Regions from separate parts of the Leuconostoc sp. BM2 genome, predicted to be linked through region 2. Evidence: riboswitches for the same ligand, from Rfam matches in the RefSeq annotation. Region 2 holds a riboswitch; each other region holds the start of a gene.
The links. Region 2 has a riboswitch for thiamine pyrophosphate ahead of BMG01_RS03060 (ECF transporter S component). Riboswitches for the same ligand answer to the same signal wherever they lie in the genome.

Region 1: it holds a riboswitch for thiamine pyrophosphate, as region 2 does, so the genes downstream of both, BMG01_RS06650 (hypothetical protein) here and BMG01_RS03060 (ECF transporter S component) in region 2, are expected to answer to the same signal.
Region 3: it holds a riboswitch for thiamine pyrophosphate, as region 2 does, so the genes downstream of both, BMG01_RS06490 (hypothetical protein) here and BMG01_RS03060 (ECF transporter S component) in region 2, are expected to answer to the same signal.
Region 4: it holds a riboswitch for thiamine pyrophosphate, as region 2 does, so the genes downstream of both, thiT (energy-coupled thiamine transporter ThiT) here and BMG01_RS03060 (ECF transporter S component) in region 2, are expected to answer to the same signal.

The regions. Positions count from the first base shown of each region.
Region 1 is NZ_MOWQ01000021.1:3,420-8,995, reverse strand. It holds gene BMG01_RS06670 (ATP-binding protein) at 1-915, shown strand, start outside; gene BMG01_RS06665 (VWA-like domain-containing protein) at 912-2,069, shown strand; gene BMG01_RS06660 (hypothetical protein) at 2,066-2,356, shown strand; gene BMG01_RS06655 (hypothetical protein) at 2,353-2,859, shown strand; TPP riboswitch at 2,898-2,986, shown strand; gene BMG01_RS06650 (hypothetical protein) at 3,074-3,634, shown strand; gene thiM (hydroxyethylthiazole kinase) at 3,634-4,410, shown strand; gene thiD (bifunctional hydroxymethylpyrimidine kinase/phosphomethylpyrimidine kinase) at 4,407-5,240, shown strand; gene thiE (thiamine phosphate synthase) at 5,230-5,576, shown strand, end outside.
Region 2 is NZ_MOWQ01000005.1:43,885-49,460, forward strand. It holds gene BMG01_RS03045 (energy-coupling factor transporter transmembrane protein EcfT) at 1-414, opposite strand, end outside; gene BMG01_RS03050 (ABC transporter ATP-binding protein) at 414-1,787, opposite strand; gene BMG01_RS03055 (thiamine-binding protein) at 1,825-2,118, opposite strand; gene BMG01_RS03060 (ECF transporter S component) at 2,115-2,693, opposite strand; TPP riboswitch at 2,842-2,931, opposite strand; gene BMG01_RS03065 (DMT family transporter) at 3,091-4,032, shown strand; gene BMG01_RS03070 (class I SAM-dependent methyltransferase) at 4,102-4,791, shown strand; gene BMG01_RS03075 (Nif3-like dinuclear metal center hexameric protein) at 4,785-5,576, shown strand, end outside.
Region 3 is NZ_MOWQ01000020.1:7,546-13,121, reverse strand. It holds gene BMG01_RS06500 (DUF2316 family protein) at 1-40, shown strand, start outside; gene BMG01_RS06495 (deoxyribodipyrimidine photo-lyase) at 63-1,490, shown strand; TPP riboswitch at 1,619-1,707, shown strand; gene BMG01_RS06490 (hypothetical protein) at 1,812-2,024, shown strand; gene BMG01_RS06485 (hypothetical protein) at 2,150-2,461, shown strand; partial or broken gene BMG01_RS06480 (NUDIX domain-containing protein) at 2,583-3,077, shown strand; gene BMG01_RS06475 (2'-5' RNA ligase family protein) at 3,115-3,636, shown strand; gene BMG01_RS06470 (peptide ABC transporter substrate-binding protein) at 3,872-5,518, shown strand; gene BMG01_RS06465 (serine hydrolase) at 5,508-5,576, shown strand, end outside.
Region 4 is NZ_MOWQ01000044.1:5,476-11,051, reverse strand. It holds gene BMG01_RS09295 (MIP/aquaporin family protein) at 1-169, shown strand, start outside; gene BMG01_RS09290 (MIP/aquaporin family protein) at 272-991, shown strand; gene BMG01_RS09285 (RluA family pseudouridine synthase) at 1,033-1,926, opposite strand; TPP riboswitch at 1,993-2,081, shown strand; gene thiT (energy-coupled thiamine transporter ThiT) at 2,141-2,704, shown strand; gene BMG01_RS09275 (MerR family transcriptional regulator) at 2,741-3,211, opposite strand; gene BMG01_RS09270 (glycosyltransferase) at 3,298-4,359, opposite strand; gene BMG01_RS09265 (LTA synthase family protein) at 4,379-5,576, opposite strand, start outside.

The sequences.
Region 1 (5,576 bases), on a different contig from region 2:
CAACTTGCTGACGTTAAATTTGGCTACACACATACGCTGATTCAAATTATTCAGCATGCTGAAGCGGTACCGAGTCAACCAATTATTTGGTTTTTAGATGAATTCAATCGTGGTTCACAAGCTGTTCAGGCCGAACTCATGAATTTAGTGTTACAACGACAGATTAATGATCTAGTTTTGCCCGAAAATGTTTTCCTTATTTTGGCAGAAAATCCAGATGATAGTATGCATGGATTTGAGACATCTGAATACGCGGTGCAAACTTCTGATGCCGCAATTAAGGATCGGACAACAAGATTAGTGATGAGCGTATCAGTGAAAGATTGGTTAGCATGGGCTGCTAAAGGGGATCAACGGCCCAATATTCATGATTTGGTGCGCAGGTTTATCGCTGAAAATGCTAGTTTGTTGTATCCTGACGTGCGTGAAGTTGATTTGAATCCAACCCCACGTGCTTGGCAACGTGTGTCGGATGATCTTTTTGAATTGCTTAGGCTATCTAATCGTCAGCAAGAAGATTTGTTATTTGATATTGTGGCGGGTGATTTAGGTCAAGTAGTGGCAACACAATTTGTTCGATTTGTACGCGAACAAACGCCTAGCTTAACTGCCGAAGAAGTCTTTGACTCAAAACCAGACGGACCTAAAGTACCTTTAACCATTCGTTCCAAATTTGAAAGCTATTCAGAAATTCAAAAAATGACAGTGATGAAAACATTGTTATTGACGGCAGATATGACACACGATAATAACGCTGCACGTTTTAGTGAATTACTACAATTGGTGGCACCAGATGGGCAATATGCACTGGTTAAGCAAATGACAAATGCTCCAATTTTAGATAATTTATACAATTCAGAAGAACACTATGCAAACGTGTTGTATCAACAAATTATGGACATTGCGACCAGATGATAACAAAGGATGAAACGGATAATTTAATATTAGGTGGTATTAAAACCTTACTCGATGTTTCACCACTATATGGCAACATTGTCATGAATTTAACCCGCGAAATGAACCTGTTAGCACCGCATCCTTTGGCATTAAAATGGCAAAATCATCGTTGGTACTTAGTAATCAATCCAGCACGTTTAACGGAAAATTTCAGCACATATAATCAGATTGCTGCTGCATTGGCACATGAATCACTGCATGTTATTTGGGAACACCCAGTTCGCTATGCTGCAACGCACCAAGCAAAATCAGTTGTTGATCTAGGGACTGATGTGGCGATTAATCAATATTTACCTAAGGAATTAGGTGAGTTACCAACGGCTGTGACTTTGCAAATGTTGTTTGATGTGTACGGCGAATGGTTTGCGCCTTATCAAGATTCGCAAACTTATATTGATTTAATCAGTCGTTTTGAAGATGATATGCCTGCTCATGGTGACGTCGACGGCCACGGTGATTGGGCGAGTGTTGGCGATGAGTCTGATGAGGCTAAATCGGCACTTGAACAAGTCATTCGCCAAGCCAATGAAGATGCACAAAAATCTGGGCGAGGTCACTTGGCTAGTGCTGTCATACAACAGATTTCCGCGGTGGTGGTGCCTAAAAAAAATTGGCGTCAAATCCTCAAAACAGGGGTAAGCCAAGTACCTAATCAAAAGCAACCATCACGTGCACGATTTAATCGGCGCCAAGCCTATCGAATGGACTTATTTGGTGAAATTAGTACGTACGAAAATGAAATTTTGGTATTTGTCGACAATTCGGCTTCTATTAGTGATAGACTAGTGGGTAAATTCCTAGCCAATGTGATGCAAATAACACAACAATTTGATGCTAAAGTCCGCGTGTTTTCATTTGATACAGCAGTTGAAGTGATTAAAAATATCAATCATTGGCAGCGCCGTGCTGGCGGGGGAACGGCATTTCAAAGTATTTTTGACTATCTCGATAAACAAAAAACACCTCGTGAGACGACAACAGTGATTATCCTAACTGATGGTGACGGTGAAACATCACCGATTATGTCACAGTATCGTCGTGTTTATTGGATACTGCCAGAAGAGCAACAACTCAGTTTGCCTAATCAAATTGGAAAGGTGTTGACCCTATGAAATTAAATCCAACAGATCTGAGTAGTTTTATTGCCAAAGACAATCGGTTCAAAAGAGCTGAAGCATTATTAACTGATCAATGGGAATCACTGTTGCTGAGCGAGCCATGGGGCATGACGATGATGACACGTTCAGATATTGTCTATGCAAAAGCATTAGTTGCATCAGACGCTATGACACCCACAGTTGATCTGACAACGTTTAAAGGCGTCCAACAGTTTATTCAGCGTAATGCAGTTCGGCTTTCACCAGATGTCGTCACAATGTTAAAGGAGCCATTCTTATGAAAATTAATCTTGTACTTGCACCAGAACAGTCAGTTTCAGAATTATTAGCACTTCAAACAGCGAATCCAGACAACGTGTTTTACCTCGGCAAGGTATCACAATTGGCGGGTTCGAATGTTTTGATTTTGGATGCGCCAGAAATTGTCCAACAATTTCAACGGCCATTAGGCTTTGATAGTCGTTATATTAATGGTCAATTAACTGGCCGTGTGATTCATCAAATTGCCTTTCAGGCTAAAGATGATAATGATAAACTAATTGGTAAGTTAGTAAATGTTGCCGGTGTTGTGGCTCAAAATGATAATGGTAAAGCAGATTATATGTTGTGGACTTTTTGGCAAAATCACAGTCAATTAGCTGATTTTTTGAAAAGTACACAGTATCAGCAAATGATTAATTTGATGAAAAATCCCTACACAACGACTTACCAACGTGTTACAAGTGATTCGCAATTGTCACTGAAACATCAAATGAGAGATGTTGATCCTGAATGGTGGGGTTGATTATCTGGTGGCATTCGTTTACACTTATCTTGAAATGAATAAAATATCTGGGGTGCCGATTGGCTGAGAAATACCCATTGAACCTGATGACGTTAGTACGTACGCAGGGAGATATGTTGCATAAGCTAGTGTTTTTTAAATGTTGATTACTGGCCGTGAACGCATCTTCTTGGAGTGGGTTCGCGGCCTTTTTGTGTCCTATTATGGAGAAAACATGACCTCACTACAAACAATTAGAGAACAGTTTATGCCTCAAATCATGGCTGAGCCTTTCGTGAAAGCAATTGGTAATAACTCATTAACCAAGCATCAAGCAGATTATTATACGGCTCAAGATGCCAGTTATATCGAAGCTTTTATGCCTATCGTTGATCAAATTGATGAATCATTACATTTAACCAGACCGACAAGCGACGATGAGGGACAAGCACACCTTAGTCTAGTGGATGCTGTTGCCTCAAAGTCTTTAGATTTGGTTGGGCAATCCTATGTTAATCATATGCGTGCAGCTGCTCAAAAAGGTGCTATGTCAGCAATCATGGCAACCTTACCTTGTGTGGAATCCTATTATTTTATAGCTAAAGCACTGGCACATCAAACAAACAATGGTTGGCAGCAATATTACGCCAGTAAACAATATCATGATTTGGTAACCTATTACTGGCAGATTGTTGACCATTCAGACAGTCAACTAGATGTCGCTATTTTTGAAAAATCGTATCAATTTGAACTAAAATTTTGGCGGAATGCCTATGAAAAAGGGAGTCAATACTAATGACAATTAAAAATGTACGGACACAATCACCGCTTGTTCTGACTTATGCTAACTTTGTTACCCCACAATTCGTAGCCAATGTAGTGAATGTTATTGGTGCTTCGCCGCTTATGAGTCGCGAAGTTAGTGAATTTAATGATTTATGTCAAATTGCACATGCCGTTGTCATTAATATTGGTACGCTTAAGGCCAATGAATTATCAGATATTGTAACGCTCTCAAAGGTCGCTACTAACTTAGATAAACCTGTTATCTTGGATCCAGTTGCTGTTGCAGTACCTTTTCGTAGCAAGGCCGTGCAGACTTTGATGCGAGAAGGGCATGTTGATATTATTCGAGGTAACGCAGCGGAAATCGCGTGGTTTGCCGATATTGATTTTGACAGTCAAGGCATTGACGCCACTGGTAGTGGTGATGTAATTGCCATCGCACAATTAGCAGCGGAAAAGACTGGTGCCATAATTGCGTTAAGTGGTGCTAAAGATGTTATTAGCGATGGGCATCAAACTGCCGTCATTGAGACAGACGTGCCATTATTATCAACTAATGTGGGAACTGGTGATGCATTATCGTCCATGATTGGTGCTTTTGTGGCTGAATCACTCACTATGGAAAATGTCACGTACACGATGGCAACGTTTAAGTTAGCTGGCCTCAAAGCCAGCCATCAAATCACGACACCAGGTTTTTATAGTATGCAATTGCTAGATGAACTTGCTGCAATTACAAGTGAGGAAGTAGCGACATTTATGACTGAAAGTGTGCAATACTTATGAGCAATGAAACACCACAAGTATTAACAATCGCTGGTGCTGATAGTAGTGGCGGTGCTGGTATTAGCGCTGATTTAAAGACATTTGCTGCACAGGGTGTTTATGGTGCTAATGTGTTTGTCGCTTTAACAGCGCAAAATACATTGGGTGTTCAAGATGTTTTGATGACACCACCTGATATGATTTGGTCACAAATGCAATCAATCGCTGATGATTTAGCTATCAAAGCAACCAAAACTCGTATGCTCGGAAACGCAGAGACAGTAGCGCTTATTGCCAAAGGCTTGCAAAATTTTGATTTTGGTAAATATGTGTTAGATCCGGTAATGGTCGCGAAAGGTGGCGCAAAGTTGCTTAATCCTGATGCAGTGGCTGCCGTTAAAAGTTTATTGTTACCGCTAACAGAACTTGTAACGCCTAATATGCCAGAAGCTGAAATTTTAAGTGGTCAAGCGATTAATAATCGGCAAGACATGCAACGTGCAGCTAAGGCGATTCAAAAATTAGGCGCCAAAAATGTTTTATTGAAAGGAGGTCATGGGCAGTCATCACGTATTGAGGATTACGTCTTATTGGCTGATGGGACAGATTTCTGGTTGGCAAGTCAGCGGGTTCTTACGGAGCGTACCCACGGCACTGGGGACACTATTTCGGCAGCGATTACAGCACAATTAGCGCTTGGGAAAACTTTAGATGTGGCGATTTTGCATGGGAAAAGATACGTTGACGCCACAATTCGTGATGGCATTGCTGTTGGACACGGGCATGGGCCACTTAACCATGGGACCAAATTGGTGACAGAAGATACAGTTGAGGTACTTCATGACATTTAATCCGTTAATATTACGACGTTATTTTGTTTTAGGCACTCAAAATGTGGAAAACGAATCACAATTTTTTGATATTTTAACAACCGCTTTGAAATATGGTATTACTGCTTTTCAATATCGTGAAAAAGGTGATGGCGCATTAAAAGGCGCTGAAAAATATCGTGTGGCAGAGCGTGTACGCGACTTAACACGCCAGTATCACGTGCCTCTAATCATCGACGATGATATCCCATTAGCTCACCAAATTCACGCTGATGGTGTGCACTTTGGTCAAAAGGATGGTAATATCATTGAAAATGTGCGTGCTTGCAATGGTATGTTTGTTGGTGTGTCCGTGAC
Region 2 (5,576 bases):
AGCGATATGGATTGTTTTGATTTCTTGTTTGACGCGGGGGACGAATGTCAGTGCACCTCGTAATCCGTAGACAAAGGTCGTTGGTAAATGCCACTTTTGCTCTAGCGTATTTAATAAATCAACCATGTTCGTTGTAAATGAGAAAGCAGCACCAAGATAAATGTAAGCCACAATACGGGTCGCCATGACGATTGCTATGTTGTGAGTGCCATACGTATTAAATGATGTCCATGCACCCAAAACGGGCAAAATAGGCATTAGCACGAGCAATAAATAGCGTTGACATGTTAATCTTGATAGCATTAAATAAATTGCAGCAACGATCGCTACTATAAAATTAATACGGGCGTTTAATATAAAGGTTAATTCAATACTGACGATTAAAATAAAGACGAATTTAACACCGGAATTCATTAAAGTTGCTCCTGATAGTATAATGTTTGGTGATCAAGGTGTAGATGGTAGTTAATGACTGGTAGTAAGGCATCCAGTTGGTGACTAATAATGATGAAACGCTGCTTACCTTGAGCCGAAATTTCTTGTAATATTTCAGAGACTACACGTACTGAGGCAACATCAAGTCCAGCAATTGGTTCGTCAAGCAACAAAACGGGCGTGCCAACAATTAACATCAGTAACAGTTGCAGCTTTTTCTTTTGGCCACCAGAAAGTTGATAGACAATGTGTTGACGTAAATGATTAAGATTGAGGCGCGTGAGATAATGATCAATTACTTTGGAAGACCAAAATGATTGATGTTGGCTATGTTGGTAGCTCAACGCTAATTCTTCATCGACGGTCATTCTAAGAAACTGGCGCTCGGGACTTTGAAATAATAGCGCCACTTTTTGAACATATTGTGCAACTTTTAATTTTTGAATATTTTTTGATTGATAAGTTATCTGCCCATCAAAAGATTTCAATTTAGTTAACGCATTAAATAAAGTTGATTTGCCACTACCATTTGCGCCAGTTAGAAGGGTAATGCCAGGTGCACCAATCAAGAGTTGGGGAACAGTGATTAATGTCCTTTTTTCGGCCGATAATTTAAAATGAGTCAGTTCAAAAATACCCTCATTGGTTGTTTTAAAAATATGATGTTGTGGTTTGGAAATGCGTTGCATAAATTGATCATGTTCAAGTGTTGAGATTGTTTGATGTTGAATTTCCCATACATTGTTTACAATGTCTTGATAACCTGAAAAATCATGATCTGCCACAAGAATGGTAACGCCATCAGCCTGCAATGTTTTTATTTTTTTTAAAATTTCCTGCCGTGCTATTATATCGACATTGGCGAAAGGTTCATCTAATAGCAACAATTTACTTTTCATTGCGACAATTATTGCTAAAGCAACTTTTTGCTTTTCACCACCTGAAAGCGTGGCAATCTGTTGGTCGGCTAGTTGTTTGATGCCGACAAATTCAAGTGCCGCCGTCGCACGTTTAGCTATTTCATCAGCCGGAATTTGTAAGTTTTCTAGTGTAAACGTCAATTCCTCAAAAGGGGTAGGCATCGCAAACTGTGTGTCGGGATCTTGAAATAAAAAACCAACATGCTGTGCTCTCTGATTAGCTGGTAACTGGCTAATGGCGGTATTGTCAACCAAAACAGTGCCTTTAAGTTGAGGGAATAAACCGGCAATGATTTTTAACAATGTTGATTTACCAATACCTGATGGTCCAATTAAAAGATTGAAACTATTTTCTGGAATGGATAGTGTCAAGTCGTTAAATATTTTTGTTTTGTCGTAGCTTAAATTAATATGTTCTAGAGTAACAATCATCGGTTTAGAATATCCTATGTACGCGGAAAACACCGCTTCATTTATATTTATCTGTTTTTTTTGCTATTGTAAGCACATCACTTGTGGTTGCCATGTTGATTTTGCTATAAACCATTACAGGTATGTCTGTGATTTCAGCAGCCACTTTTGGCAATTGTGCTAAAAGTGACATCAGTTGATCATAATCACCTTCTAATGTTGATTCAAACGCACCAACTTGGTAATTAACACCACTAGCATCAATGTAAGCGATGACGTGATCAACGATTTTAATAACATCGTTTTCATTTGCAGTCATTGGCAAAACTTGAACAGCAATACTTGAAATCATGAGATCACCTCTGATTGATGCGTTGTTAAGATACCTGATTTAGCAATTAGCTTTTGCGTGAAGTAAACAATGACACCAGCAAAAATGGCTGATGAAATCAGGCGAGTGATAAACAAACCAACTAGTAGACCAAACGAATATTGTGCATAGCCATTACGAAGTAGGTCCCAACCAAAGGTTACAATTGTGACGGTAATGACTGAAGCAGTTAAGCTAGTTTTATCCCAGCGACGGTAACCAAAAATAGCAAATCCAATTTCGGTTCCCAGTCCTTGAATAGCGCCAGCAACGATGTTCATGACGCCCCATTGTGAACCAAAAACCATTTCAATTGTGCCGGCAAGCGTTTCGCCAATAATCGAAGCACCGGCACGACGAATGATGTAGCCCGCCATTGGACCAGCCATTAACCATGGACCAATTGTTGCATCATTAGCATATGGACTTAAACCCATAGGCGTTAATATTGCTGCAATGACGTTATAAGCAAATGCCCAAGCCCAGAAAATAAAACCGAAAAACACCGCGATGAGCGCGATAAAGATAACGTCACGTAGTGACCATTTTGTATGCATGTTGCACACCTCCGAATTTGTTGTGAAAACACCGCAATGAGGTTAGACATACAAAAAGCCAATCTCCATAGGAAGATTGGCTTTGACATAATATCAATTACAAATGCTAAAACAGACTGACGATTAGTAGCTTGTGTCTGTATAGAATTAATATTCAAGTAAATCTCCCTACGCTAGTACGATCTAGATCAGGTTATATGGGTATTATCTCAGCCATTCGGCACCCCAGACTTTGGTGTTTTCAATTGTTTGTGATTATCTCACAAACAGAGTGTACCACAATCCATTTTTACCTGCAATAGATGAAAGTCGTTTGGCTTGCAAAAACGGCACCTATGGGTATACTTATTACGCATGAGTTAAAATTAAAAAAGTTATATTTAGGAGTAGTATTGAGATGCTTTATTTTATTGGATTGGCTGCTGGATTTTTATTAGCTAATCAAAGTGCTATTAATGCAAAATTAGGTGCAGCGGTACGTTCACCATTTAGGTCGAGTTTAATTTCATTTTCAGTCGGGACAATATTTCTGATCGCCGTCTTTTTGGGGACCAATCAACACATTGTTCCTATTGGCACTGTTTTATCGCATAACCCGTGGTGGATTTGGTTGGGCGGAATTTTGGGTGTCTTCTTTTTAACATCTAACATTTTAATGTTTCCCAAATTAGGGGCAATTCAAACGATTATTTTGCCCATTTTAGGTCAAGTTTTGATGGGAGAAGTGATTGATATCTTTGGGCTTTTTGGGGCACAGCAGCATCCTTTGACATGGCTTAAGTCTATGGGAATTTTGATTTTATTCTTAGGTATTTACATTGCTGTTGTGTTGGCCAGCCGTGGGGTTGCTAAAATTGAAGAAAAAAGCGACAAAGATCATGAAAATGCCGTTACGTTGAATTTATGGCGTTTGTGGGGGATAGTGGCAGGTGCTATTTCAGCTATTCAACAAGCCATTAATGGCCACTTTGGCCAATTAATGCATTCCTCAGTCGGAGCCTCGGTGTTTTCTTTTTTGACAGGCACAATCTTGATTCTTCTGGTTGTGATTATTCGTGATAAGTCCTTTTTGCCAAAAGAATTTCATGCGAATGGGCAGCCGTTTTGGTTGTTCATTGGCGGTGTATTAGGTGCTGCATTTGTTTTTGCAGCCGCCTATTTAGTCCCACAACTTGGTACGGGGGTAACAGTTACTTTGGGCTTATTTGGTTCAATCGTTGGATCAATGGCTGTTACACAATTTGGTTGGTGGCGTTCACCGCAAAGACAAGTCACAAGGGCTCAAATATTTGGTATTATGGCGATGGCAATTGGTGTGTTATTGATAAAATTTGGATAAGGAAAGTCAGCGCGTAGCTGGCTTTTTTGCTATACTGATAGGAGTAAAAAAATTTTTTTAGGGAACATTATGGATAGTATTCATCTTTCGCCACGCCTTGAAGCGGTGGCTAAACATGTGCCACAAGGCGCAATAATTGCTGATATAGGTTCAGATCATGCCTATTTACCCGCACATTTAATCTTGAACAATCATGTCCAGCATGCCATAGCTGGTGAAGTCGCTCAAGGGCCGTTTGAAAATGTTCAACATGAAATTAACAAACGACATCTGAATGGCAAACTTGAGGCGCGATTAGCGAATGGTTTAGCTGCCATTGACATAGCTGATAAGGTTGACACGGTTGTAATTGCTGGCATGGGTGGGATTTTGATTCAAGACATTTTGTCAGCTGGTCAGTCAAAAAATCATCAGTACAATACTTTGATTTTACAACCAAATACTGATGAGAATGTTGTCAGATCATGGTTAAACAACAATCACTATTTGATTATAGCGGAAGACATTGTTCAGGAAGGTTCGCATTTTTATGAAGTGATCGTTGCCACGCCTGGTGAATCCAAATTATCTGAGCGTGAGATTGATTTTGGTCCGTATCTGTTGCAATCAAAATCACCAATTTTTGTTGCCAAGTGGCAAAAAGAATGTGATCGTATCAAAGTTATTTTGGCGCATTTGGAAAATTCAGGCAACCAAGACACGCCAACCTACACAAAATGGCAAACAACTTATGATCGTATCAAGGAGATGATATCGTGATTGCACAAGAATTAATTGATCAAATTGAACAGTTTGCGCCACTTTCCTTGGCAGAAGCAGGTGACCCCACTGGTTTACAAATTGGTAATCCGAATCAACAAATTAGTCGCGTTATGACAACATTAGATGTGCGACCTGAGGTCGTCAAGGAAGCCATTGCTGCTAAGGTAGATTTCATTTGGGCACATCATGAGGCAATGTTTTTCCCAGCTAAAAACTTAGATTTATCCGTCCCACAAAATCAAATGTATGCAGATCTTATTACCCATCAAATTGTGGTTTATGCATCACATACCAATTTGGATAACGCTTTTGGTGGGATGAATGATTGGTTGTCGGCAGCACTTAATATTGAGCACACAGTGCCTTTAATCCCTAATGCAGATGGTAAAACAGGATTAGGTCGGATTGGTAAGTTAAAGAAACCATTGACAGTAGCAAATTTTGCGAAACAAATGCGTGATATTTTTCACGTTGAAGCTGTTCGTGTCATAGCCAATGACCTTAATCGTGTCATTTCAACGGTGGCAGTTCTAGGTGGAGATGGTGGTAAATTTTGGCAAACAGCTAAACAATCAGGAGCTGATGCTTTTGTTACTGCTGATGTATATTATCATGTTGGCCATGACATCTTAGCAGATGATTTTGTAGTCATTGATCCGGATCATCACATGGAAGCCATTGCTAATCAAAAAATGGCTGAGCAAATAAAAGCATGGTGTGATGACCAGCTTGATGTTTTTGCCACCAAGCTGAATACAGATCCTTATACGTATATTTTGGGA
Region 3 (5,576 bases), on a different contig from region 2:
GAGTACCAGAAAAATTTACAAGCGACAACTGTCAAAATAATTTAAATGTGAGGGGTATTTTTGTGACTAAGACAAGTGTGATGTGGTTTAGAAGAGATTTAAGATTAGCAGATAATACAGCTTTGTCAGCTGCTGTTGCCAATAGTGATCATCTTGCTTTAGTGTTTATTATTGACCCGAACCAAATCGTAGCGAATGGCAGTGTCAATCAAAGTGCTTTTTTTGCCAGTGTGTCTCATTTTAAATCAGTTTTAAAAGAAAAAAAAATCAGCTTGCATATTTTCTCAGGAAATGTCACCACTGTGTTTACAGCATTAAAAAAAGAGCTGCCGGAGTGGCAAGATTTGTATTTTAATTTTGATGAACGGGGTTATGGTAGAAAACGAGATCAAGCAATTGCAAAATATTGTCGTGATGAGTTGCAGGTAACGCCGCATCCTTTTTTAGATTTTACATTGCACAGTGCGTTCGATATTAAAAAACAAGATGGTACTGGATATAAGGTGTTCACACCATACTTTAAGCAATGGATACAACGACCTAAAAAATCACCAAATTATGATCTAAGGCATTCGGAAATTGTCAAAAAGCAACTGGTGCTGCCAAACAATGACGCAACAGCTGAGCTTAAAAAGCTAATCCGTCCATGTGACAGTTATGCTTACGAAAATCAAATTGGAGAGTCGGTTGCCAAACAAGTTTTGATCGACTTTGTGTCACATAAACTCGCTGACTATGATAAAAATCGTGATATACCCAGCCTTGATGCCACCAGCCATTTATCACGATATTTAAGGACCGGTGAAATTTCAATTCGGACAATTTATGGTGCTGTCAGGCAGGAACCGGAAAGTGACGGTCGTACGACCTTCATCAAAGAGCTGTGTTGGCGTGATTACTACAATATGATTTATGCTATGTATCCAGATCAGCAAGAAAAGGCAATCAAAACATCATTTCAAAACGTTGTTTGGCAAAATAATGAGGATCATTTTAAAGCATGGCGGACAGGGCGCACTGGTTTTCCAATTGTCGATGCTGCCATGCGTCAGCTAAATGAAACGGGTTGGATGCACAACCGTTTGAGAATGGTTGTTGCTTCTTTTTTAACCAAAGATCTATTAATTGATTGGCGGTGGGGTGAGAAGTATTTTCGAGAAAAATTAGTTGATTATGATCCAGCAAGTAATATTGGTGGTTGGCAGTGGGCTGCGTCGACAGGTACAGATAGTGTGCCATATTTTAGAGTATTTAATCCGACAATACAGTCAGAAAAATTTGATCCTAATGGCACGTTTATCACGCAATATGTTCCGGAATTGAAATCTATCAAAAGCAAAAAAATACATCAGCCTAATCAGTTAACTGATGCGGAACAAAAAGCTTATGGTGTGAAATTAAATGATGATTACCCTCAGCCAATTGTGGATCATAAAGCTGCGCGATTAAGAGCAATCGCGGTGTATGAGCAAAGTAAGGATAATTTTTAAAAGGGTTTTGTGAAAAGAATCCAATAACTTGGCTTGTATGACACATTTTCGCCTTTAGCTGATGAATCAATTGCATATCATTAAAATTTATTACTGTTTTAATGAATACGTGTGTTATAATTTTTTATGTAAGATATCTGGGGTGCCTTGAGCTGAGATCATACCCATTGAACCTGAAGCAGTTAAGACTGACGCAGGAAGATATTATATTAGCCACATCAATATCATGATGTTGTATTTTACGATGCTTTTTGGCGACCCCAGCTCAATTTCAGTGAGCTGGGGTTTTTAGATATTTTATAAAAAAGAATGGAGAATATCATGAAATTTAGCGAATTAGCACACGAAAAGTCAGCTTCACTTTGGCTGTCAAGCAAGAATCACCCCTTTATTAAGGGCATTGAAGATGGGACGTTACCTTTGTCTGCCTTTAAGGCATATTTGATACAGGATAATTACTATGTCAAAAATTATTTAGCAATTTATGATAAAATTTTGGCGACAAGTCAGGATTCACAAGTTATTGATGCTTAAAAATCAGGCATTCAGGCAATTACAGCTTATGATGTTGACCAGCAAAATGGGATATATCAAGGTCTTAATATGACTGATGACGAGATTCAACAGGCTGAAATTTTACCAACAACTTATCACTATACTTGCCACATGCACCATGCCCCTGGTTATATCTAGAAATTTTCCAAGAAATGTTAGCAAGAAAGGATTACTTAAAAGGCAAGCAACAAATTTATATTGATTTTGTTAATTCGTACGCTGATGAGACATTTCAAGGTTACGTTCACGAGATGATTCAATTATTAGATGACTTAGTGACTAAACATCAAGATGAACTTGATATGGATTTGTTGTTGCAACAATTTATGTATAGTAGTGCAGAAGAATTACGTTTCTGGCAAATGACATTATTGCCAGAAAAATGGGACAGCTTCACTACTGCGCAATCCAAATAAAGCGAAATTTGACCCAGATTTTTTTGTGATCACCGAATATCATTATTTTCATAATTAATACGTCGTAGTGCTATAATGAAAAGTGATTTGTTGCACAAAATTTTGATTAAGGGGTTACATCATGAATAAGAATTATATTGCGCGAATGCGGGAGAAAGTTGGTCATGAGGGCATGATTTTTGTTTCTGCGTTTGGAGTTTTATAGAATGACACTCACGATGCTATTTTGTTAGAAAAACGTTGGGATTCAGACGCTGGCTGGGGATTTCCTGGGGGGTATCTTGAATATGGCGATTCTCCAATGCAAGCGGTTGTACGGGAATTTAAAGAAGAAACGAATATTGACGTTAGCGTAACCAGAGTATTGGGTATCGCCACAAATGTGACGGACAAAAATTATTGGGGTGATGCACAAGAGACTATTGGTATTGGTTTTGAAGTTGAACAGGCTGGGGGATTTTTGCAAAAAGATGGTACAGAGACATTGGATTTGCAATTTGTACCTATTCATCCGGAACCAAAAATGTTTGTGCCGCAAGCGCAACAAACTCTGCATCGGATTATCACTGAAAATGAAGTTAGTGATCGACCATGGTTACGTGAAAATGGTGATTAATCTGTTTATTTGATATGCAATAATAAAAGGAGTGGCGATGAAATATCGGTCCGTTTTGATTTTTCCAGACTTTAATTCAGTTGATCAAGCAACCATTCAGTCGATTCGACAAAAAAATGATAGCTTATATACACATATTCGACCTCATGTATCGCTTGTGTTTCCTTTCAAAAGTAATGCCTCGGATACGAGTATTTGTGATGCGGTGCAATCTGTTGTGAAACGTCTTGAGTTGTTCACTCTAACACTGAATTGTGTTGGAGGCGACACGGATAACGGCTACGTTTGGTTATCCGTTGCGCAAGGCGCAGACATAATCAAAATGATACACGACAAGCTTTATGAACTGGATAATTTTGAGCCTTTTTACCGTCGTGATATACCGTATCAACCACACGTTACAATAGGACAATCCTTACAACCCAGTGAAGCGCGTCAACTCGTTGAGACACTAAATGAATTACAATGGCATATAACAGCTAAGATCAAATATGTTGCTATTGAAAATATTCTTGCTAATGATGACTCTGAAATTTTGGCTTCATTTGAATTGGTGTGAATGTTTTTAGGATTTTACAAACAGTCAATTATAGTGATTGACTGTTTTTTTGTGCGTTGTGCACAAAAAACTAGTTATAATATAGATGTTTTTCAAAAATGTTTAAAAGACCGTATGCTATTATATTTAGTATCAAATTAAAAAAGTTATATTCAAATGAAAAAGTGCTAATTTAAAAAGAGAATTATCTTAATAACGCTTTGATGAGAGAATAACAGAGAGATAAGAAATATATATGGTAAAACGGAATACAATCATTTTTGGCACCATCGGCGCTATTGTGGTCATTGCGGCAGGAACGCGAGTTGCCGGTGTGTGGGGAACCAGTGGTAGTTCAAGCGATGCAACGATCAAAACCTATATTAGCACTGATCTAACAACACAGGATTTGTCAAAAATGACCGATACTTATGCGTTTGAGATTGCTGGAAATACACAAGAGGGCTTGTTAAGTAAAAGTGCAAGTGGTAAACCGGTTGCAGGTCTTGCAAAAAGCTGGACCACATCAAAAGATGGTTTGACATGGACATTCCATTTACGTAAAAACTTGAAATGGTCGAATGGTACAAAATTGACTGCAAAAGATTTCGTTTATGCTTGGCGTCGGACGGTTAATCCTAAAACTGCCTCACAGTATGCTTATATTTATTCTGGCATTAAAAATGCGGATGCAATCAGTGCCGGAACAGATAAAGATGTCAATTCACTGGGAATCGTTGCAAAAAACGCTTCAACAGTCGTTGTGACATTAGATTCGCCACAGCCGCAATTTGCTAGTCTCATGTCATTCCCTAGTTTTTACCCACAAAATGAGGCATTTAATACGAAAGCAGGCAAGAAACTTGGTACTAAATCAAGTGAACAAATTTATTCTGGACCATATAAATTTGTTGGCTGGAATGGTACGAACACGTCGTTTAAGTTAATTCCGAATAAAAATTATTACAACGCCAAAAGCGTCAAAAACGCTGGTGTGAATTATAGTGTCATCAAAAATCCTGCAACAGCTGTTCAGGAATACAAACGTGGTAGCTTAGATTTGGCTGTTTTGAGTACGACTGAATTACAAACGGCTAATAGTAAGCGTAAAGACTACAAAGCTGTTCCATTGGCAGCAACATCATATTTTGAGTACAATCAGACGGTTAAAGTTAAAGGCTTGAACAATCAGAAAATTCGTCAAGCGTTGAATTTAGCAACAAATCGTTCCGAAATCTTGAGCTCAATTTATAACAGTGTTGGTAAAGTACCCACAGGTATGACACCCGCCGGACTATCAAAAACGGCTAGTGGTAAGGATTTCGCATCAACAGCCAAACAGGATTACAGCTACGATCTTGAAAAAGCTAAGCAGTTATTTGCAGAAGGTATGAAAGAGGAAGGATTAACCAAACTAAATCTGACATTGGAACTGACTGCAGATGTGCCACAAACTAAGCTTGTCGGAGACTTTATGAAAGATTCATGGCAGAAATTATCCGGTTTGACGATTTCAGAAAAATTTGTGCCATTCAAGCAGAGATTAAATGATCAAACTGACCAAAACTTCGATATTATCTATGTCAATTGGTATGGTGATTACGCTGAACCGACAACCTTCTTGAATTTGTTCACAACGTCATCACCAAATAACGATGGTAAGTGGTCAAATGCCAGTTATGATGCCGCTATCAAAAAGGCACTATCGACCGATGCACAAAAGGGAAGTGCACGCGATAAGGATGAGCAATTAGGCGAGAAAATTTTGTTCCAAGATTCAGCTGTCAACCCAGTTATTTGGGGTCAACAAGTACAATTATCTAATCCAAAAGTGTCAGGTATTCAATACTTCACAACGGGTGCCGGCACAATTTATAAGAATGCTGTCAAACATGATAAGTGAACCAATTGAGACTTCGGCCCAAGCTTATATTGTATTTTCAATCACTGATGACAAAGTC
Region 4 (5,576 bases), on a different contig from region 2:
CGGATCATTCAACCCAGCACGTTCATTGTCACCAGCAATTTTTGTCGGTGGTAAGGCACTGAAACATCTGTTAGTCTATATTCCAGCACAACTAATCGCTGGTGCATTGGCAGCATTTGCCGCTAATTACTTCAATAAAACCAGTGAAGAAAAAGCCGTAAAAGCCTAAAGTTTATAAAGATTGACTAACATTGTCAATCTTTTTTTGTTTCTAGAAATAAACGTGTATAATGGGATTTATTGGTAATATTACACACAAGGAGAATTTTTCATGCGTAAGTATATCGCAGAATTTCTAGGAACATTTATGTTAGTGTTCTTTGGAACTGGTAGTGTTGTTTATTCAGCTATTACGACACAATCACCTATCACAATTGGTTTTTCATTTGGTTTGGCATTGGCCGTTGCCATTTATGCTTTTGGTCAAATTTCTGGTGGGCACTTTAACCCAGCCGTATCACTTTCAATGGCTATTCAAAAGCGTTTGTCATGGGTCGAATTTGTCGGCTATGTATTAGCACAATTGATTGGTGCTATTGTCGCTTCTGGTGCTGTCTATCTTGGCGTTACAGCTTATCTAAAGTCAACATCCGTTACAACTGCTTTGTCAGGTCAATCAATGACAGTCAAACAATTCGTTACTTTGGCTGGTCTTGGTCAAACTAACTTTGCTGACGGGCAAGGCTGGTACGCTTTTGCCTTTGAATTGATTTTGACTTTCTTGTTTGTTTTGGTCATTTCAATTGTCACTAAATTGGCTAATGTCCCTGCCCCATTGATTATCGGTTTGTGGTTAGCAGTCCTAATCATTGTTGCGTTACCTATTACCGGTGGCGCTTTCAACCCAGCTCGTGCCTTAGGTCCTGCAATCTTTGTTCAAGGTAAAGCACTTGGTCACGTTTGGGTTTACCTAGTGGCTGATCTACTAGGTGGCGCTTTGGCAGCATTTGCCGCTAACTTCTTCAACAAGAGCGTTACAAAAGAAGCCTAATCCTAAATAAAAAAGAAGCTCGTCGTGAGCTTCTTTTTTTATTAACGCAATTGTCGTGGAAAATCATCAGGCAATGGACCTGTAATCGTTTTAATGCCACCATCAAAGGGTAAAGGGAGTTCAATGGTAGCTGAATGCAGCATCAATCTTGGCATATGACGCCCACCATATAGGTCATCCCCAACTATTGGATGGCCTACACTAGCTAAATGAACCCTAATTTGGTGCATTCGGCCAGTATCTAAACGAATTCGTAATAAAGAATTTTGATAAACCGTATGTATATTAGTCCAATGTGTCACAGCAAATTGTGCGTTTGTTCCATTGACAGCACGTTTCCTGTCGTCTTGTGCATCAATGCCAATTGGTGTTTCAATTATTCCCTGTTTTGTCGGCATCACGCCACTCACCCATGCCAAATAAGTCCGTGTAATTGCCTTAACAGATAGTAATTGGTCAAGTATTGGGACTACCAAAGGCGTTTTTGCAATAATAACGGCACCCGATGTGGCCCGATCAATTCGATGTACCATATAAGGGGCCACTTCCAAATGGCGCCTTTGAAAATCACCGGCAACGTAATTCAGCAAAGTATCATCTTCTGTTGGTGAATGCGGATGCATTTTCATACCCGCTGGTTTATCGACAACCACAAGATAATCGTTTTCAAATAAAGTTGCTACTTTCTGACTATGATTCGGTCGATAATTAGAGTTACTCGTCCTAAAATCATCCTGATCAAAGGTCATCACTAATACATCATTTGTTGCCAAAAAATAACTAGTCGGGACCACTTTACCATTCACGGTAAAATGTCGCTTAATCCTGAGAGCCCCACGAATACGCTTTGGAATAAGCCATTTTATCCACAATGCTTTAACTGATTGACCGGCATTGTGCGGTGCTATTTTAAATTGATATTGCCATGTTGTCATATAATAAATGCCCACACCTTTAGGGTTAGCTCCCTTAATTTGACTTTATTGTCATTTTCGTTATACTTAGATTATCTGGGGTGCCCTATGGCTGAGATATACCCACCGAACCTGCTCATGATAATGCATGCGAAGGGAGATATAACATTGTTTAGCTCATTAATGGCGCAACCTGTGAACTCTCTTGACGGTTGCGCTTTTATTTTTTGGAGATATGAAATCTATGCAAAATTCTCGTTCCCGCGTCATCGCTGAAGTGGCTATATTTGCCGCCTTGGCTGTTGTTTTCGATTGGCTGACCCTTTTTAAAATGCCACAAGGTGGCGCCGTGACCTTGTCATTGGTCCCAATATTATTTGTTGCCTACCGACATGGTGTAAAAGCCGGTATGGTGACTGGATTAATTGTTGGTGTGGTGACTTTTATTTTAAATCCATATTATTTAAATCCACTACAAGTATTTTTCGACTACTTCTTTGCCTATACATTGGTTGGTCTCGGCGGATTGTGCACGAGCCAATTAAAATATGCACTCCGTCGAAATACAACAAAACAAGCAATGGTATTGGTATCACTTGGCGCCGTACTTGGTGGTTTTGGTCGCTTTTTTGGTTCCTTTTTGGCTGGTGGTTTCTTTTACGGCGCTTTTGCTCCTAAAGGGCAAAATCCTTGGCTCTATTCACTGATTTACAACGAAGCTTACGTTGTCCCACAAATCCTTTTGACTGTCATTGTACTGATTGTTTTACTTCGCGTTCAACCAAAAATGTTCAAATAAAAAGCCAATTATTATAACAATTCTAAATGGAACCTGTTATAGTAACTGGCTTTTTTTCGTAATTGGAAACTCACGTTTATCAACAACCCGATACTTTACTTTTCCAGACTCAAGATAAACATACAGCAATTGCGTTTCAGCGTCATCAAAATAGCCCAAGTTGACCACAACACGTCCTTCATATTCTTCAATACCTTGGAAGGCTTTCTTCATAATATGGTGGATAATCATAGCACTTTCAAGCTGTTCATTAGCCTTATCAACGGCTTCATGTAAACTATCACCATCATCTAAGTTTTGTTTGATAATCGCAACTTTAACAAACGCACGAAACCCATATAATCGAGATTCTTGTTCATCTTCTCGATCTATCGCTTGAACATATCCTTGCTTTTCCCAATAGCGAAGTTGCCGTGTCGATATATTCGTCATACGTGCTAGTTCACCAATGCGAAATTGTAGATGATCAAGAGACGGTTTTTTAAAATTTTCTTTGTCAAAATTCATATTTGTGCCTCTAAAAATAGTGTTCTTTGTCAACTAAGTTGCTAAAAACACGCCTAATATCTATTTAAATATAGCACATTAATTAATTAAAACAAAGCCTGCCACTGTTCTAAAATTGGGCCTATCTCAAAATCTTCAACTCGTCGTAGTGAGATATCAGCATAATGTTGGCGCTCTTTTTGAGTGTTTAATAGTGGCTGAATAGCTGCTAACAAACCATCGACATCACCATTCTCGACTAAAATGCCGTATTCCCCGTCATCTAGCACTTCTGCAGAACCCGTATTTTTCATTGCGACAATCGGTAAACCAAAGCTCATAGCTTCAGCCAAAACCAACGGCAATCCTTCCCAACGAGAAGTCTGTAAGAAAATACTAGCATCACGGTAATGCTGTCGCAAAGCTTCGTCTTTTAGTCCACCACGATAAATAATTTTATCTTGAGCCGCATATTTTTCAATCAATTCTTGAAACGTTACCATATCTTCTGGTAGCCCATTACCAGCAATTGCCAAACGCCAATCATTAGGTAGTTTAGATGCTAGTTGCACAGCGAAATCAATGCCTTTATGCTGAATCGCAATCCGAGCTGTAAAGGCAATGATATGTTGTGTCAAATCAGCGCGTCCATTTGGTGTTATGGTCAACGGATTCCATATTTTGACAGCGTGTTGATTATAGGGCTTAAAGCCCGCCAAATCATAGTCTGTCAGTACAACGACAGTATCAAGTGCCCGCAAACCTGCCTCAAATTCAGTCTGCATATCAGCATAGTACTGACTTTTGTAAGTCGTCACATTGTTATGCATCCAACCAATTAACTGTGTGTCAGGTAATTGTGGCTTCATCACAGCAGCAAAACTAGACAACAAACCACCTGCTAAAATTACCACATCGAATTCCCGTGCAATGTTAATAAAATCTTGAATTTGTTCAGCATATTTGACATAAGGCTTTGCATCGTTGGCTAGTGTTAAGGGCCTCTTTGCAACCAATAAATCCGCTGATAGTGTATAAAAAGGTGGTAAATCAGAAAAACTATAATATACTACGTTGTGCTGTTGTGCCAACGCATTACCAACAACAGTCGTGGCACGCTTCATGCCCCCAAGACCAATGTTTTCAAGGGCAACAAGAATCTTAGTCATATTTTTGCTCCCAATTTCATTAATTTCCACTCCAATCATCTACATTTCGTGGCAACAATCTTGTTGTATCTGTCGCTTTATCACGCGACTCTGGTGCATCAGTGATGTAATCACTCAGAGTCGAGCGGTTACCATTTTTAGACAACAAACTTGTGGATTTTGTCCCTAATTTTTGGTTAATCTTTTTCAACCGTTTGACTGTACTGTCTTTACTGTAATCATATTTCGACGGGTCAACAGCCTTAAAATCTTTTGGTGTATAGAAACGCAATAAATTCTTTTGATTCAAATTATCTGACATATTCAATTTTTTATTCACATAACTTTGAATCTTATTAAGTTTAGTCTGCAATTTTTTGTCAGGATATTCAATTAATTGATTCGTTTTTGTATTCCAAATTCGCCCAGACAAACTAGCATATTCTGGTGTTATCCAGTCTTTATTACGGAATGCAACTATTTGTACGTGCTGCTTGCTTAACAAGTCTTGTCCAAACTGAATATACCGCTTTGTACTGATGCCAAGCAAATGCTCTAATGTAGGCGCAACATCAATTTCACCACCATAAGTATGATCAATATAACCATTTGTCATGCCCGGTATATGAACAATCAGTGGCACCCGTTGCAAATTAGCATTGTCTAAATCGTTCCAGTTACTCTCATTTTTGCCAAGCACGGATGCCAAATAAGGCGCGTCAGTATTAGAAATACCGTAGTGATCACCATACAAGACAACAGCAGTATTATCGTACAACCCTGATTTTTTGAGATAGTTAAAGAATTCCTTCACGGATTGATCAAGGTAGTGATTGGTGATGAAATAGTTGTCCACTAATGTTGAGCCTGTATTCGATGTCTGGAAATTAGGATCTTGATCCTGTGCATCTAGCGTATAAGGTGTGTGGTTCGTCACTGTCAAATATTTAGCATAAAACGGCTGCTGCAAACGTTCTAGATAAGGAACAGAGTTCTGGAATAATAGTTTATCCTTCAGTCCCCACGATGTCGCTTTTTTACCAGTTAAATCAAAATAATCACCGGAAATCCAATTTTGGTATCCCATATGTTTATAAACTGTACTACGATTCCAAAAGCTACCAATGTTACCATGAAATACTGCGCTTGAATAACCAGCACGCTGATTCAAAATAGCAGGCATTGCCTGAAAAGTCTGATCATCTCCTAATTTAGAAAACAGTGAGCCTTGTGGTAAT